One region of the Arthrobacter sp. sptzw42 genome, then DNA from elsewhere that is predicted to be linked to it. Evidence: riboswitches for the same ligand, from Rfam matches in the RefSeq annotation. Region 1 holds a riboswitch; the other holds the start of a gene.
The links. Region 1 has a riboswitch for cyclic di-AMP ahead of AC5RT4_RS03570 (LysM peptidoglycan-binding domain-containing protein). Riboswitches for the same ligand answer to the same signal wherever they lie in the genome.
Positions count from the first base shown of each region.

Region 1 (3,630 bases):
GGATGTCCTCTGCGGTGCGGCCTGCATGGTTGGTAAGGGCCAGGGCGCAGTCGAGCAGCCGCGGGCCCAGCACCTCATGGTCCAGGTACTCCCGGGCTTCAGCGAGGGAGCTGATGGCGTACCGGCGGGACATGTCGCTCTGTCCCAGGCCGGCGAGCTGGGGAAAGATGAACCACATCCAGTGGCCGGACTTACTGCCCATCTGCAGTTCCGCCAGTGCCTGGTCGTACGTTCCGCCGCTGTCCTGGGCGTGGACGAATCGTTCAAGGTCAAAGGGTCCGTTCATGGGTGTCTCCTTGTGGTGGGGCTTCGGGTTCTGAATGCTGTTCAAGATAGTCCGCTGCGCGGCGCAACTGGCTGTCCGGGTCCGTCAGCCAGCGGGCGAGGACGACATTGGCACGTTGCCGCCCGCGTCCGTCAAGCCGTGCCAAAAACGGCGCCACAACATCGGCCAGCAGGGGGCCGGCCAGTTCTTGGGTCGCGGCAGTCCGCAGGAAGCCCTCAACCCGGGTCAGGTCCGTGTGGCGCAGGAGTGACACTTTGGACTGCAGCAGGACGACGGCGGCGAAGCGGCGTTCATAAACGGCCCTTGAGCCGGGCCGTGGCTGGCCCCACAGGGCGGACGCGAGCTGCATAACGCCGTCGTGATCAAAATCCTTGAACTTGCGCAGGGCGTCGCGGACCGTTCCCCGGACAGCGCCCACTGAAGAACCGTAGGAGGCCAGCTGACCGCCCAGCCGGGCCTCGACGTCGTCCGCCCGGTACCAGGCGCCCTCATTCTGCAGGGTGCGGTCAATAAATGCGGCGGCAGCCGCCACCTGCTCCCTGCCGCTGGTCATCGGCGGCCTGGCGCGGCGTGCCGGATGCAGAACGGCGTCCACGGCCTTGCCTCCAGCCTGCCCTCGGCAATGGCTTCACCGCAGACGGCGCAGGTGCCGTAGGTGCCGGCGGCGATCCTGGCCAGGGCTGCGTCCACCTGGTGGAGCCCGGCACTGCTCTGCTGCAGCAGGGCCGAAGCCTGGGACAGCTCGAAGGCGATGGTGGCGCCTTCGGGGTCATGCTCGTCATCCACATTCGAGTCCTGCCGGGCCGAGTTTGCCGAGGCGATGTCCTCGCGGAGGGCCGGGAGGAGAGCAACTTTGCGCTCCCGCTCCTCCTCCAGCAGGATCCGGAACCTTTCGTAGTCAGGCATGGCAAAAGCCTACGCGCGGTCAGTGCCTGTTCCCCGTCACCGGAGCGGTTCCAGGCCGTGCCTGCCACGCTGGGCCCCGGTTGCCTGGCCGAATTCCGGAGCCTTCCTTCCAGCCCGATATGCTCCTGCCGCGGAATCCCAGGGCGGCCTGTTTCACGCCGAGGTTATAGGTCTGTGACAAAGAACACGAGCCACATCTCCGGCGCGCCTATCTCGCAAGGTCAGGCTGGGGTGCTGCAACCATCCAGTCGTTTGCGGAATGCGGTAGAAGCACCTCGTATGTTACCCAAACGTGACAATGGGGCCCCGCGCGGGTTAGGGTCTTCAGGTGTCCCTCCCAGACGGGACATTCCCCTCAGTATGCCGAGCCCTGCCACTGACCCGGGAACCAACGCTCTTCAGCTGGCAGGGACGGGGGAACCAAGTTTCCGCGGCCTCATATGAGGCCTTGGGGTTAAGTCGATAGCACCTCCGCTTTTTCCGGATGTGCTCCCGGCCGGGTATCTCCAACCCGAACCCGACAGCTCACCCCGCAGGCATGGGAGAGGCGATCAACCGTGTCAAAAAATTCCATCACCGCCCGTCACCGCGCGACTCCGGCCCGCTCAATCGCGCTCCAGGGCTTGGCTGTGTCAGCCAAGTCCCTTGGCCGCCCGGCGCTCGCCGTTGCAGCAGCATCCGGCATTGCCTTCGGTGTCGGCGCCCCGGCACACGCAGGCGTAACCGGTCCGGACACCACCGAGACCACTAACACCCAGGCTTACGCAGCACCGGCTGCTGCAGTGGCCGCCCCGGCAGCAGCCGCAGCCAACGTCCACACTGTTGTTTCCGGCGATACCCTCGGTGCCATCGCGGCAGCCCACGGCGTAGCCCTGAACGACGTCCTGGCCGCCAACGGCCTGGCGATCACCGCCATCATCTACCCCGGCGACCAGATCCAGATCCCCGGTGCCGGCTCCGTTGCAGTTGCTCCGGCCGCCGCCCCGGCTCCCGCCAAGGCTGCCGCTCCTGCCAACACCGGCATGAACCTGTCCTACGCCTCCACGGCTGCCGTACCTGCTCCGGCTGCACCTGCCCCGGCAGCTCCCGCAGCCACCGGCACGGGCACCGGCGCAGCCATCCTGGCCAACGCCTACGGCCAGTTGGGCGTCCAGCAGGACTGCACCGCCATGGTGGAGAAGGCACTCCGCGCAGTTGGCAAGAGCGTTGGCGACCTCGCTCCCGGCCAGTTCTACCAGTACGGCACCACCGTTGCCACCCCGGCTCCCGGTGACCTGGTTATCACCGCAGGCCACGTTGGCGTCTTCGCCGGCAACGGCCAGGTTGTCAGCGGCGGCGTGGACGGCTTCAAGACCGAGGTCCACTCCATCAGCTGGCTCGGCGGCGCTTCCTTCGTCCGCGTAGCATAGTCACACCACCCGAACAGGGGCGGCAGACGGGATTAATCCCGGCTGCCGCCCCTGTTTTGCTTCATCGGGTCTCCCCTGGTTCCGGCACCATGTGGGGATTTTCAGGTCCCGCAGAAGGTCTGGTAGCTGCCGAAGTCCTCCGGCGCTCCTTCGGCATAGCGTTCCAGCCCGGGCCTCTCATTGAACGGGGCACTGACCACGTCCAGGAGCCGGGTAAAGGGATCAAGGTCTCCCCCCGTTGCTGCGGCGAGCGCTTCCTCCACCAAATGGTTGCGCGGGATGTAGGCGGGATTGACCGTGTCCATCAGGTCCCCGTCCGGTTGCAGGGCGCGCCACCGCCCGGCCCAGGCGTCGAAGGCCGCCAGGTCAAGAACCATTCCGCGGGCGGGGCGGTCGTTGCCCCTGGCCGCGTGCGAGAGGTTGCGGAAAAAGGACGTGTAGTCGATCGGTCCGTCCTTCAGCAGGGCCACCAGCCCGTCCACCAGCTCCGAGGCCTCTTCGGCCTCCGCGCTTCCGGCCGGGGCTTCCGCCAGGCCGAGTTTGGTTTTCATGCCGGCGAACCAGGCGTCACTGTATTGCCGGCGGAACTTGCCAAGTACTTCCACCGCCGGGGCAACGGCCTGTTCCTGGTCTTCATGGAAGAGTGGCAGCATGGCCTCGGCCAGGCGGGCCAGATTCCATTCCGCGATAACCGGCTGGTTGGCGTAGGCGTAACGCCCGCCCACATCGATGGAGCTGTACACCGCGGCCGGGTTGAAGGCGTCCATGAAAGCGCAGGGCCCATAATCGATGGTTTCCCCGGAGATGGTCATGTTGTCCGTGTTCATCACGCCGTGGACGAATCCCACCAGCATCCACTGGGCCACCAGTTCCGCCTGGGTGGACACCACTGCTTCGAAGAGCGCCAGGTACGGGTTTTCGGCGTTTGCGGCCTGGGGGTGGTGCCGGCTGATCGCATGGTCCGCCAGGCGGCGCAGGAGGTCCATGTTTTCGGTGGCCCGTGCGTACTGGAAGCTCCCCACGCGCAGA
Region 1 covers NZ_JBNHEX010000002.1:320,451-324,080, forward strand. The annotation lists gene AC5RT4_RS03555 (DUF1810 domain-containing protein) at 1-286, opposite strand, end outside; gene AC5RT4_RS03560 (DNA alkylation repair protein) at 270-839, opposite strand; gene AC5RT4_RS03565 (TraR/DksA family transcriptional regulator) at 836-1,192, opposite strand; cyclic di-AMP (ydaO/yuaA leader) riboswitch at 1,575-1,746, shown strand; gene AC5RT4_RS03570 (LysM peptidoglycan-binding domain-containing protein) at 1,750-2,601, shown strand; gene AC5RT4_RS03575 (protein adenylyltransferase SelO) at 2,703-3,630, opposite strand, start outside.

Region 2 (3,630 bases), on a different contig from region 1:
GTCCCCCTCAGCCACAACGCTCGCCTTGCCCGTGAGCACAAGCACCAGCGCCCGGCGGAAAGTAATAACCGCCAGCGGTTCATATCCAGCATTCAGAACGAGAGTGCGCATGCACGTACCTCTTCACGGCCGCACCCGTCAGGGGCACGAGGGCCGGCTGCCCTCGGCATGTCCGGGCTATGGATCGACACCACAAGAGTAAACAAAGAAGTGCACTATCAGCTAATCGCTGAAGCCGGAGGCAGCCGTGTCCGAACCAAAATAGGCGCGGGACCCGCAAACCCTCCGGGTTAACTGACAGAACCCCCGCCGGAAGGGCAGGGGTCCTGTCTGGATTTCGTCAGCTATGCAAAACGTGGCGGAAGAGTGTCAGTTGACGCGGATGAACACCGGGCCGGAGCCTACGTTGGCGCTGAAGACAACAGTCTGGTTGCCGTTGTAGCCACCGTGGACGGCCTGGCCGTTGCCGGCGTAAACGGCGATGTGCGCCATGCCGGAACCACCGTTGGCGTAGTAGATGAGGTCGCCCGGCTGAGCCTCTGCAGCGCTAACCGTACGGCCCAGGGAAAGGTAGCCTGCCGGCCAGTCGTGGAAGTTGATGCCCACGGCAGCCAGGGAGTTGGTAACCAGCATGGTGCAGTCCTGCATAACGCCGAGCTGTGCGTAGGCGGCGGACAGGATGGCCGCACCCTTGCCGCTTGCCGGTGCAGAAACGGCGGGCGCGGCTGCTGCCGGAGCGGCTGCTGCCGGCGCCGTGGCGGTCACCTTGGCGACAGCGGCAGTCCGTGTGGCGGGAGCAGGAGCCGGAGCGGCTTTCTGAACCTCAGCTTCTGCCTCGACTTCGGGCTCGGGGGCTTCCACTACGGGGGCCGGGGTGGTGGTTACAGCCGGCTTCTCGAAGGAGATGGCGATGGTGGAAGCAGCCGAAATCGGAGCCTCAACGGTTGATTCAACTTCCAGGGTGGAAGCCGGAGCGGAATCACGCTGGACGTTGGCGTCAGCAGCGTTGGCTGCCAGGCCGCTGGTCAGGACAAGGCCGGAAGCCGCTGCGATAACAGCCGCCTGGCGTCCTACGCCGCCGGCGTTGTCGCCGACAGCTTTGGCAATGATGGCGAGCGAGTTGGTTTTGGTGACCTCGGCGCGGTGCCGTGCGGTTGCACGAGTAGTCATCAGTTCTCTCTTTCGTTTTCCTTCGAACCGCATGTAGGCAGCCAAAGGGGACTGGACGTGCCGGCATCTTGGGGGTACGCCGGCACGCCCTGAACGGGGATGTGTGATTTAGCGAAAAGCGTGTTTGGGCAAAGAAAAAGCTCTTGGACCGTAAGGTCGAAGAACTAGTTCATGGTGAAGAACGCGGAGGAGCCGGTAGCGGCTACCGAGTGCAGCAGCGTTCCCTGGGAGGGGTTCAGGGCGCTGATCATCATGCCGTTGCCGACGTAGATGCCAACGTGCGCTCCGCCGTTCTGCATAACAAGGTCACCGGGCTGCGGCGTGGACGTGGGCTTCATTGCAGTCCATGCGTTCACGCGGGGGATGCTGATGCCGGCCTGGGCGTAGACCCACTGGGTGAAGCCGGAGCAGTCCCAGCCATTGGGGGTGGTGCCGCCCCAGACGTACGGGCTGCCGATGCCGGTGTAAGCGATGGCCGCGATGCCCGAGCTGGCCGCGGATGCGACGGGCTCGGCGATCTTCTTTGCTGCTGCTGTGGTGGCAGTCGCCGCAGTGGGGGCAGTTGACGCGGTCGCTGCAGTCGATGCGGCGGGGGCGTCCTCGTCATCGGAGGTTGACTGGACTGTCACAGGCTCCACAACAGGAGCGGCGATGGTGGTCACAACCGGCCGTTCGAAGGAAACGGTAGCCGTGGGTGCCGCGGTGACGGCAAGGGCGGGCTGCGCGGATCCGGACTCGGTGGAAGCGGAGATACCAGCAGTGGTATCTGCTGCATTGGCTGGCAGGCCCATGGTCAGGATGAGGCCGGATGCAGCAGCGATGACTGCAGCCTGGCGACCTACTGTCCCGGCATTGGCACTAACAGCCTTGGACATGGAGTCCAGGGCGTTGGTACGAACCGGTTGCGCGCGGTGGCGCGCCGAATTATGGCGTGAAGACACGAAGGTAGCCTCTCCCAATGCCTGCGAGGTGAGCTGTCGGATTCGGATGGGAGTCACCCGGCCGCGCGGCTTCCTGGGAAGCTTTTGCGACTTAACCCCAAGGCCTTCGAAACTAAAGGCCACAATTGGTTCCCCCGCCCCTGCCAGACGATGAAATGCGAACGGACCTTGAGCGGTGGCAGAGTTAGGCAATCCGCACAAGAGCGTCAACTTCGGAAAAGTTGACGCGAGTTAGACGGTACAGCAGTTTTGCGTGAATGTCACATTCAGGTCACGGCAGGTCAAGATGATTTGATAGCAAGCGGTCACTTGACTAGAGCCAGCTGGTGGGGTCGACGACCTCACCGTTGACCTGGACCTCAAAGTGCAGGTGGCAGCCGGTGGAGGCACCTGTGGTCCCGCTGAGGGCTACAACGTCTCCGCGGGAAACTGTCTGCCCCTCCTTCACGCTGAAGGAGGAGAGGTGGTTGTACGTGGTTTCCAGGCCGTTGCCGTGGTCCACTACAACGCGGTTGCCGCCACCGTACTCGTGCCAGCCGGCGAAGGTAACAGTTCCCGTGGCCGCAGCCAGGACGGATGTGCCGCACTGGGCCACATAGTCCTGCCCGCGGTGGAAGTCGCCGGAGCCTCCCGTGATCGGGCTGACGCGGTAGCCGAACGGCGAAGCAGTGGTCAAGGCAGCGAGTGGGGCACCGAGGCTTCCCGTGGAAGCAGCGCGGGTTACGGCGCCGGCAGACTGGGCGCTGAGCAGCTGCTTCAGCTTTCCGTCCGGGTCCGCCTGGGTGACTACAGCGGAACGGCTGAAGTCAATCGCGGCCCCGGCTTCTGCGGTGATCTGGGGCTGCGGGGCAACAGCTGACGCGGCAACGGCAGAGGATCCCAAGGTATCGGTGGCCATGACGGGACTGGTGGCCGGTACGGTCACGGTGAGTACCAGTCCGGTGGCGGCAAGTGCCACGCCGGCCTTTTGGCCGATGCCGCTGGCTGCAGCGAATTCGGTGACCTGACGGAAGGGACCCCGACGCCGGCGAGCATCACGGTGCGGATCGCGGGGGCGTTCCGAGGTGATGACTTCGACAACGCGCGGTGTCGAAGCAGGGACCGGCGCGCGGCGGCGTCCCCTGGAATTGTGCATGGTCAAGAAGGGTCCTCTCTGGAAAGCCTGCGAAGTTAGCTGTCGGATTCGGGTCAGAGAGTGCAAAGACCCGGTCCGCCGTAAGCAAGCTTCGGCACAGAGATATCCCGGAGGAATCCTTCACTGGAAGAGGCTTGCTGCTGACGGACTTAACCCCAAGGCAGTCCCCCGGCTGCCGCTTGTGGTTCCCCCGCCTCTGCCAGTTACGACTCGTGCTCCTGATCCGCTGGCAGAGCTCGGCTCCGGATCAGGTAACGCTTTAATATCAACTTCAGTTCAACTATAGAGGCAAAAGGGGCAAAGTAACAATTCCGTTATCTTTGCGTAAGCCACTTCACATGGGGTAGGACACCCAACGAGGATTCTCAGGCGAGGGCCACGAAC
Region 2 covers NZ_JBNHEX010000012.1:55,000-58,629, forward strand. The annotation lists gene AC5RT4_RS14405 (HNH endonuclease) at 1-111, opposite strand, end outside; gene AC5RT4_RS14410 (NlpC/P60 family protein) at 370-1,170, opposite strand; gene AC5RT4_RS14415 (C40 family peptidase) at 1,335-2,045, opposite strand; cyclic di-AMP (ydaO/yuaA leader) riboswitch at 2,116-2,296, opposite strand; gene AC5RT4_RS14420 (M23 family metallopeptidase) at 2,425-3,246, opposite strand; cyclic di-AMP (ydaO/yuaA leader) riboswitch at 3,256-3,467, opposite strand; gene AC5RT4_RS14425 (iron-dependent transcriptional repressor DtxR) at 3,612-3,630, opposite strand, start outside.
Region 2: another riboswitch for cyclic di-AMP. It lies ahead of AC5RT4_RS14415 (C40 family peptidase); the one in region 1 lies ahead of AC5RT4_RS03570 (LysM peptidoglycan-binding domain-containing protein).